Regions from separate parts of the Methylomonas sp. EFPC3 genome, predicted to be linked through region 2. Evidence: riboswitches for the same ligand, from Rfam matches in the RefSeq annotation. Region 2 holds a riboswitch; each other region holds the start of a gene.
The links. A riboswitch is a leader RNA that binds a small molecule or an ion and turns the genes downstream of it on or off. The one in region 2 is predicted to bind cyclic di-GMP.

Region 1: it holds a riboswitch for cyclic di-GMP, as region 2 does, so the genes downstream of both, PL263_RS03495 (filamentous haemagglutinin family protein) here and PL263_RS13740 (hypothetical protein) in region 2, are expected to answer to the same signal.
Region 3: it holds a riboswitch for cyclic di-GMP, as region 2 does, so the genes downstream of both, PL263_RS03480 (VPLPA-CTERM sorting domain-containing protein) here and PL263_RS13740 (hypothetical protein) in region 2, are expected to answer to the same signal.
Region 4: it holds a riboswitch for cyclic di-GMP, as region 2 does, so the genes downstream of both, PL263_RS10575 (hypothetical protein) here and PL263_RS13740 (hypothetical protein) in region 2, are expected to answer to the same signal.

The regions. Positions count from the first base shown of each region.
Region 1 is NZ_CP116398.1:775,501-777,698, forward strand. It holds gene PL263_RS03490 (POTRA domain-containing protein) at 1-828, shown strand, start outside; cyclic di-GMP riboswitch class I at 1,136-1,213, shown strand; gene PL263_RS03495 (filamentous haemagglutinin family protein) at 1,254-2,198, shown strand, end outside.
Region 2 is NZ_CP116398.1:3,067,448-3,069,645, reverse strand. It holds gene recB (exodeoxyribonuclease V subunit beta) at 1-192, shown strand, start outside; cyclic di-GMP riboswitch class I at 724-803, shown strand; gene PL263_RS13740 (hypothetical protein) at 878-1,708, shown strand; gene PL263_RS13735 (hypothetical protein) at 1,790-2,198, shown strand, end outside.
Region 3 is NZ_CP116398.1:771,027-773,224, forward strand. It holds gene PL263_RS03475 (hypothetical protein) at 1-343, opposite strand, end outside; cyclic di-GMP riboswitch class I at 787-868, shown strand; gene PL263_RS03480 (VPLPA-CTERM sorting domain-containing protein) at 909-1,694, shown strand; gene PL263_RS03485 (hypothetical protein) at 1,757-2,198, shown strand, end outside.
Region 4 is NZ_CP116398.1:2,352,288-2,354,485, reverse strand. It holds gene PL263_RS10580 (ABC transporter permease) at 1-343, shown strand, start outside; cyclic di-GMP riboswitch class I at 671-747, shown strand; gene PL263_RS10575 (hypothetical protein) at 847-1,941, shown strand; gene PL263_RS10570 (VPLPA-CTERM sorting domain-containing protein) at 1,934-2,198, shown strand, end outside.

The DNA of each region.
Region 1 (2,198 bases), 2.2 Mb from region 2:
TTGTATGCGGTCAGTTCGTCTTCCAACGCGCAAATCGCCAACGCCGGCGCCTTGTCGGTGATCGGTATCGGTAACATCTACGGTGCCCGCCTGGTCAAGCCCTTGAAACCCTTGGCGGATTACTTTCATACCGCGACCTTGGGCATGGATTACAAGGACTTTCAGGAAGACGTGAATCTGCTCAGCGCTGATTCGATCAAGACGCCGATCAGCTACGCACCGTTTCTAGCGCAATACAGCGGTAGCCTGCGCGGCGCCGAATCGTTTACCAGTTTCGACATAGGCGCGCATTTCTCCTTCCGCGGTTTGGGCAATAACCAGAAGGAATTCGAGAACAAGCGCTATCTGGCCAAAGCCAACTACCTGTTTTTGACCGGCGATTTGAAATTCCAGCACGACCTGCCGCTGGGCATGGAAGTTTACAGCCACGTCGCGGCGCAAGTGGCCGATACGCCGCTGATCAGTAACGAGCAATTCTCGTTGGGCGGCGACGAAAGCGTGCGCGGTTATTTCGAGACCCAGGCGCTGGCCGACGATGCCGTGTTCGGTTCGGTGGAACTGCGCTCGCCGCATCTGGGGCCGAGCGACTGGGAGTTTCTGAACAAATTCAAGCTGCTGGGTTTCCTGGACGTCGGCCGCGGCTGGATCAAGAACGCCTTGCCGGGCAACGTCCGCAGCAATTTCCTCAGCGGCGGCGGCTTCGGTGTGCGGTTTCAAATGTGGCGCAAACTCAGCGGCGCGCTGGATATCGGCATTCCGTTCACGACCCTGGCGCCGGTGCAAAGCGGCGATCCGCGCGTGCATTTTAATATTGCGACCGAGTTTTAAAATAATACGAAGCAGTATTTTTTAATGTATTTGTAATATTTATTTAATTGGGTTTTGGTTTTCAAATTCGTTGTTGTCATAATATTGACATAATTTTATTTAATACCTTGGTACAATTATTAATTCAGGTTTAAATATTAAACTGAGGTTTGTTGGTTTTTAATAAATTTTGTCGAATATGCGCAATTAGGGGTCGTTTGATAATTGGGTCTATCTGGTAATTAAATTGCGCGGTGCCGAATAACTTTTTGATCGACTTACCCATGACGACGCGAATTTATTGAAAATAAATTGAAGTAGTTAAATTTCATTCTAAAGCCAAACCCGTTGCGAAGCGGGGACGGAAAGCTACGGGTCTTTATGCTAAGACAGCCGGGTTGCCGCCAGAGCGCTGGTGTACCTTAATTGATCGAGGCAACCTAGACATGGCCAAATCCGCGGCATTTCCACGGCAGACATCCTGCGAACCGTTCCGACTCAATCCTTTGGTGGCTTGCGTCCGTCTGGCGCTGACCGGCGGCATGCTGGTGGGCAGTGCCAGTGCGGCTTGGGCGGACACCGGCCTGCCGGTTCCGGCGGCAACTTGGGTCACCAGCGGCGCCGCGACCAACCAGATTATCGGCAATACCCTGCGCATCGATCAAACGACCGACAAAGCGATTTTGAACTGGGACAAGTTTAACGTCGATGCGGGAAAGACCGTCCAGTTCGTGCAGCCGAATAGCCAATCGATCGCTTTGAATCGGATCAATCAGCAAGACCCCAGCCGAATCTTCGGCCAGATCATCGCCAACGGCCAGATTTACCTGTACAACAAAAACGGTTTCGTGTTCGGTAAGGAAGCGGTCGTTAATGCCAATAGCTTCATGGCGAGTACCTTGAACATTACCGATCAGATTTTCAATCGAGGTATAGCGAAAGTTTACGATGAAGACGGTGGAGCAGCGCTTGCTATCGAACCGATGCAACCCGGCGACGCCTTAGACCCTAAGACGGTACAAATACTCATTGAGGCGGGCGCCAAAATTCATACGGATAAAGCCGGGCGTATCATTATTGCCGCTCCCAAAATCGAGAATAGAGGCACTCTAACGTCCGAAGAGCAGGGTCAGGTGATTCTCGCTGCGAGCCAGGACAAGGTTTATCTACAACCAGCCGACAAAAACAGTCCGTTTGCCGGTTTGATAGTGGAAGTGGATACCGGCGGTAAGGTTTCCAATTTTGGCGATATTGTCGCCAGACAAGGCAACGTGACCATGGCCGGTTTTGCCGTGAATCAGCAAGGCCGCATCAACGCCACCAGTTCGGTTAAGGTTAACGGCTCGATTCGTCTACTTGCACAGGAACAGCACGGTAAGCTTGGCAATACG
Region 2 (2,198 bases):
CTGTACAGTCTGGTGTTGCACGCATACCTGGGCCAACGCCTGCCGGACTACGATTACGCCCGCCATTTCGGCGGCGTCAAGTACTTGTTCGTGCGCGGCATGGAGCCCGAGCGGCCGGCAAGCGGTGTGTTCGCCGACCGCCCGGAGCAAGGTCTGCTTGGCGATCTGGCCGATGTGTTCTTCCGTACCTAGCGGATTTTCAGCGCTGCTACGATTTAAAAATCCGATTTTGCCTATTCTCGTGGTAGCTTGGCGGCGTCGATCCGGCCAGGGACAATCTAAATATGTTAAATCACCCAGGCCGGTATCGGGATTTGCCGATATCCAGCCAAAGAGCCAGCCAATACAATAAGTTACCATTTGCCGCTTAGGGGGTGTTTGGGTTAAATCCCCTAACTTCCGTCGTCCGTTTCATCGCTTGGGCTTGTCGTCATCAGACCAAGCTCTAGCGGACATCCATTCTCTCAATCGCGACTCGAATCTCCCGTCCACCCTGTCCGGCCCCGCCGTTCCTGATATTTCAGCCGCTCGGCTTCCCGCTCCAGCCTGCTGAATCGGCATCTGGTTTTATTTGTTAGGACTGGCACGGTATCTGCTGAACTCCTGTTGTAGCGTTTGCCAGCGTTCTGGTGGCGGCTGTGGCCCGCCCGACCGGTGCGTTAGCAACCGCCGCTCACTAAGGGAATATGCCGTTCGGGGTCCAGCCGTCCGGTTTTCAAGGAGGGAGCACTTCGCCACATCCGCCGCAAGGTGGAGCCGGAAAGCCGCGGATCTCGCCAGCTCGAGACAGCCGGGCCGCCTCTCGTGCGAGAGTCATCGACGGCTTGAGTCGTTCAAGCCGCTTATAGCGTTTATATCTTTCATTTAGGAAAAAAGTATGCAAAAGATCGGATCGAAATCGCTGCGGCTACGCTGCGTCCTGGCTGCTGGCGCGCTGGCAATCGCTAACGTGGCAAGTGCGGGCACGCTGAACGGCGGGGTGTTCCAAATTTCCTATGACAATCCCGATGATTTGTTGTCGGGCTTGACCTTGGGCGACGGCGCGATCACTTCGTATTATGTCGCCAATTATTTCGACAAGTCGTTGGCGGACAATATGAATGTGTCGCAAATGCTTGGCGTGGCAAACGATACCTACCCGGCGCCTGCGACGCTGTCGTTCGACATCAACCCGTCCAGTTTGGCCGGTACCGGCATTCCGTTCGGTAGCGGCGGCCGCAACAACAAAGCGACCACGTTAACGTGGGGAAGCAGTCAGGACGCGTTGACCAACTCGTCGACCTTTACCGCCAGCGGCGTTGCCGGGCTAAACGGTGTGGTAATGACTCGCGGCAGTTTCACCGGTACGCTGCTATCCGGCGATTACCAATTCGGCTACGTCGCCGCTCGCAATAACGGCGTCAACAGCGGTTGGGCTCTGACCAACAACGTCAGCTTCTCGTCCACCACCTACGATACCCGCAACATCAGCGTCACCACCGACGGCGACAAACTGCTGTTTACCGGCGAACTGTGGTATTCCGCCAGCACCAGCGCCTTCCTGTTCGGCGGCGACGGCGTCAGCCAAGCCGGCCGTGCCGGTACCTTCAGCCTGATTTCTCCGGCTCCGGCCGCGGTTCCGGTGCCGGCAGCGGTCTGGTTGTTCGGTAGCGGTTTGTTCGGCGTGATGGCCTCCACTCGCCGTAAACGCACAGCCATTCCGGCCTAAGCCGGCTTTCGCACCCGGGCATACCCGGGTGCTTCGGCTTGGTTGGCACCGCTTTTCAAGATTATTTCCCTCAGCATGACTATGAGTATTCATTTAGCTAGATTTTCGGCGCTCCGCTTCGGCTGGGGTATGTTGCTGGCCACGGCGTTGTTATCCCCGGCGGAGGCCGCCACGGTATCCGGCGGCTCGTTGGTCGTGAACTTGGATCGCGACGCGTTGGCCGCCGCCGTGGATATCGACGAAACGCCTGCCCGGTCGATGTACCTGGAAGAGTTTTTCGACGCGCAAGCCTCGCGCAGCCGGAGCTATAGCCAAATTTTGGAAGACCACCTGGTACCCGGCGTGGCGGAGATTCCCGCAACCGGATTGACGTTTGCCGTTAACGGCAGCTCGGTCACCAACTTAACCAACCGGCGGAGCAAGCCGACGACCATCGATTTCGATCCGGCCGATTTCGAGGCCACGGTGACGGGTGCTATCGGCTTGGCCG
Region 3 (2,198 bases), 2.1 Mb from region 2:
GCGAGACCGCGCTGAGGCCGATACAAAAACTCAATACCAGGCCGATGCCGCGGCGGCGGTTGGCGTCGGCCCAGGTTTGCTCGCGGCGGCGGGCATCTTCCTTCAGGTACAGCGCATAGCGTTCGGCGATGGCTTGCAATTCGGCGAAGGCCGCCGGCTCGTTCCGGCTCAGGTCGGCTTGGCAGACCAGGGCCGGGCGGCCGCCGATTTGGCAGGGATGCAGAAAATTGCAATCCGGGTGCTGCAGATACCAACGGTTCAACGCCGAGGTTAGGCCGGCTAAGTCGCCGATCGGCGGCTGTGCGCCGGCAAAGGCCTGGTGCAAAAGGTCGATTTCTGTCATGCGGGAAGGTTCTGGTTTGAGTCTGCCGGCGCGGGGCCAAGTGGTTCAGCCACTGTAGCAGCCGCGTAACCAGACCGGCAAGCCTTGCTTGTCTTTTTGCGCTCGCTACGCCGAGTCTGAGCGATTAGGAAGATTTAGCAACCAATACAACAGCATAGCCATGGCCTGAATCCCAGATTCGCGCGGCCGTGTAATACAAATGTATTACGTTTCATCAAACTGTAACCGACGCGTAACGAAAAACCTCGATTTCAACTGAAATAATTTGCCGCAACTGGAACTGCGCCGGAATGCGCGATGGTTCGCACAGTTAGGGATTGGACAGGGAGCAGGGACGGCACGCAGACGGAGCGGCGAGGGAAGAGGTTAGGGAGTAGGCGGTGGATACAAAAATGGTAGCGGGGAGAGCGGCGCCATCTCGGTGCATTGGTAAGACTAAGGAAGTGTGTAAAAGCCAAACCCGTCGCGAGGCGGGGACGGAAAGCTACGGATGTTGCCGCCAGGCAAGATGGCCGGGTTGTCACCTTGTGTATTTATTTAATTTTTAAATCATCAAGGAAACAAAATGAAAAATCTGAACAAAGCGTTATTAGCTACAGCTCTTTTGGCATCTTCAGCGGGTGCGAATGCGGCGATTTGGGCGTCGTCAAACACCGGTGCAAATGAAGCGTTTTTGTCTGTTTACGACAAAACTCAAAAAACCACGTTTACGCTGGATTTGGGTGTAACTTACAACGACTTCTTCAACAACAAGGATAATGCTGCTTATTCATTGTCTTTTGATTTGAACGCTCTGACTGCTGGTTCTCCAAATGCAAAATGGAGCACTTTCGCTGCCAATATGGATGCCGCCAATACTTCTTGGGGTGTAATGACCACTAACGCTGCAAAGATGTTTGTTACCGGCGAAAAATCTATTGCGAAATTTGCCACTTTGAACGCAGCTAGCAGTGTTGCAACTGTGATCAGAGGTCATGTTAGTCAAATCAACACTGGCGCATTAGCCGACAACGCTGGCGTTGCCAACGCTAACCAAGCGTCGACCAACCTTAGCTCTATCGTAGTCGATTCGGATACAGCCGGTACCGGTCAACATAACCAAAACCTGCCGTTCGCTACTATTTTTGGCCAAGTATCAGCAGCTGATGCGGATATCAATGGTTCAGAAGGCGCATTCTGGTTCTACAACCAACAAAACGGCAACAGCCAAACCTTGCAAAGCTGGCATATGAATTTGGCTGCAGGGAAATTGACTTACGCTGCTCCAGTACCTCTGCCTGCTGCGGTTTGGATGTTTGGCGCCGGTTTGATGGGCGTTTTGCGTTCTACTCGCCGTAAATACGCTGCATAAGACTCGAATCGGGGCGTTTTCCGCCCCGATTACCTTTATTACGTTCAATGAGAGACAATTTTATGAAAAAGTTAGTATTAGGCGTGGCTATTGCCGCAACGCTGTCTTCGGCAGGTGCGCAAGCTGCTTGGACATTCGGTCCGACTGGCGTCCCGGTGATTAACTCTGCCACCACCTACACTGTGCATTTGTCTGGTGCTTCTGCGGCGGAAAAATTCCTGGAAAAGCTGTTCACAGACGCAACTATCGCTGATAGCGAGCAAATCTGCGATACGACCAAGCCGATCTGGAAATTTCAAGATCCTGCAGCGACTGAGCAATATGCGTATCTGTGTGAAAGAGCACCGGCAAACACCTCGTTGCCGACTGGTAAAGCAAACATCTTGATCTACAAACGTAGCGCCGGCGGTTCTGCGTTCGGTGTCAGCCCTATTGTTGCCGAAGCTAACGGCGATACCGCGGGCGCTTCTATCGAGTTCTTGAAAATCTCCAGTTCAACCACCT
Region 4 (2,198 bases), 720 kb from region 2:
GTTGGCGCTGATTGCGGTACTCGGTTCGGTAACCCTGATCAGCCTCGGCTTGTTGATGGCGAGCAGGACCAGCAGCGAAGAATTGGCCTTGGGTATCCTGAACCTGCTGACCTTGCCGATGATTTTGCTGTCCGGGGTCTGGTTTTCATTGGAAGGCGCGCCGACGCTGTTGCAGAACCTGACGCTGATTTTTCCGCTGACCCACATGCTGCAAGCCGCGCGCGCCGTGATGATAGACGGTGCCGGATTAAGCGATATTGCGCCGGCGTTATTGACGCTGTCGGCAATGACACTGCTGTTTCTGACCAGCGCTGCGCTGCGCTTCAGATGGGTGGAAGAGTAGCACCCGGATTCGCGTCAGTTCCGGCGGCGACGCGGGATTTCACGCGGCGATTGCGTGAGATAACTTAGTTTTCGAGGGCCGGCGCCGGATTCGCCGTGCCAAGCCTTGTTATTCAAGGCGAATCAGATTTGGCCTAGTGTTTGCTCGTCGCTAATTGACTCGAAAACCCGACTTTAATCTGCCTTCGCGGCCTTTCCGTTGCAGCGTCGCTACGCCGCAACTCCGCCTGCGTTTTGTGAGGAGACCGTCGGGAGCTCGAGTTATTGGAAGGAATTGCTGGAAGCTCAGGCAGTAATCGTTCGCGGAAGCAGCGATGCCGCAAGGATTGCGGCGCAACGCCACACCCGCCGCGAGGCGGAGCCGGAAAGCCACGGGTCTTGGAACAAGACGGCCGGGTTACCGGCGGGCAAGGTTTGCCGATAGACACGGCGTCGGCCGCGTCGATTTACAAACTTGGAACCCGCCGCATAACTTAACCATCGATAAATCTACAAGGAAAAACCATGTATCTATTTAAAAAACATAGCCACAAATTGGCCTCGGCCGGCGTTCTGGCAATCGGTCTATTCGGCGGACTGTTGACAACAACCGATGCCAACGCGGCTCTTGTTAGCGGCGTGGCGAATTTAACAATCGACAATTCCGCCTTTACTTCGGCTATACCGGGTGCCGAAGGTTGGTATATCGCTAATTTTTGGGATAAAAACCATAACGCCACGCCGATCACTCTGGATACAACCGGAGGCGTCGCGCTGAGCCAGACCGGAACCTTTAGCGTGTCGTTGGCGGTCAATAGCAATACCTCGACCATCAACTACGGGGCCGCTCGCAAGCAACAAGCCACGACGATGGACGCCGGCAACACCGCGGCCGGGCAAATCGGCTTGAGCGGCGCTTTCCGGATGGAGCCGGCGGCTGGTGGCACCTATCTGAATCCCGCCGATTTCTTTTTGAAAAAAACCGCCGGTCAATGGGACATCTTCACCTACAGCAACGGCTTTGGCCAACCGGCACTGTTCCGTTTGGTCAATGCCTCGGAATCGGTTAACGCCAACGGCGAGTTATCGCTGAGCGGCGACGTGTATTTCACGGCTCAATCCTTTTCCTGGAACTTGCTGTTGAATGGTAGCCAGTCGGTCAAGCTGGGCACTTTCAGCCTGACGCCATCGGCAGTACCGGTACCGGCGGCCGTTTGGCTATTCGGCAGCGGATTATTGGGGCTATTGGGTTCAGCGCGCGGAAAAAATCAGATTGTCCGCCTAAGCCGCCAGCCGGCACCGTCGTCGATCTGCCCGGCAATATCGGCGGTGCCGAGCCAATTTATCCCAGCCGCCAGTTACACCGGTTCAAACCCGGCGTCGGATCTAGCGCCGAGCGTTGAACGCTTCCGCCAGCAATGGCGCGGCCGCCTGGGATTTTCAGTTAGGGCCGGTATTGGAATCACCTCTAAAACAAGGAAACAAAATGAAATCTTTAAACGTTGTCGCGATCGCCGCATCGCTGCTCGCGACATCCGCGCACGCCGCCACCGTGGCCGGCGGTTCGTTGATTCTCAACCTGGACCGGAACGCGTTCGCTGCCGGAATCGACTTGGATAACACGCCGGCGCCGTCGATTTATGTAGAAGAGTATTTCGACGCTTCGGCGGCTTCGAAAACATTTGCCCAGTTGCGCGACTCCAACACGCCGGTCGATCTCACGAACTATGCGGCGAACGAAATCTCCGCAATCGGTCTTGAGTTCACCGTGAACGGCGCAAGCGTCGCACCCAATCCGACCAATCGGCACAACAGCCCGACGACTTTTAGCTTCGATCCCAATAACATCGCCGCCACCGCGACCGGAAACATCGGCT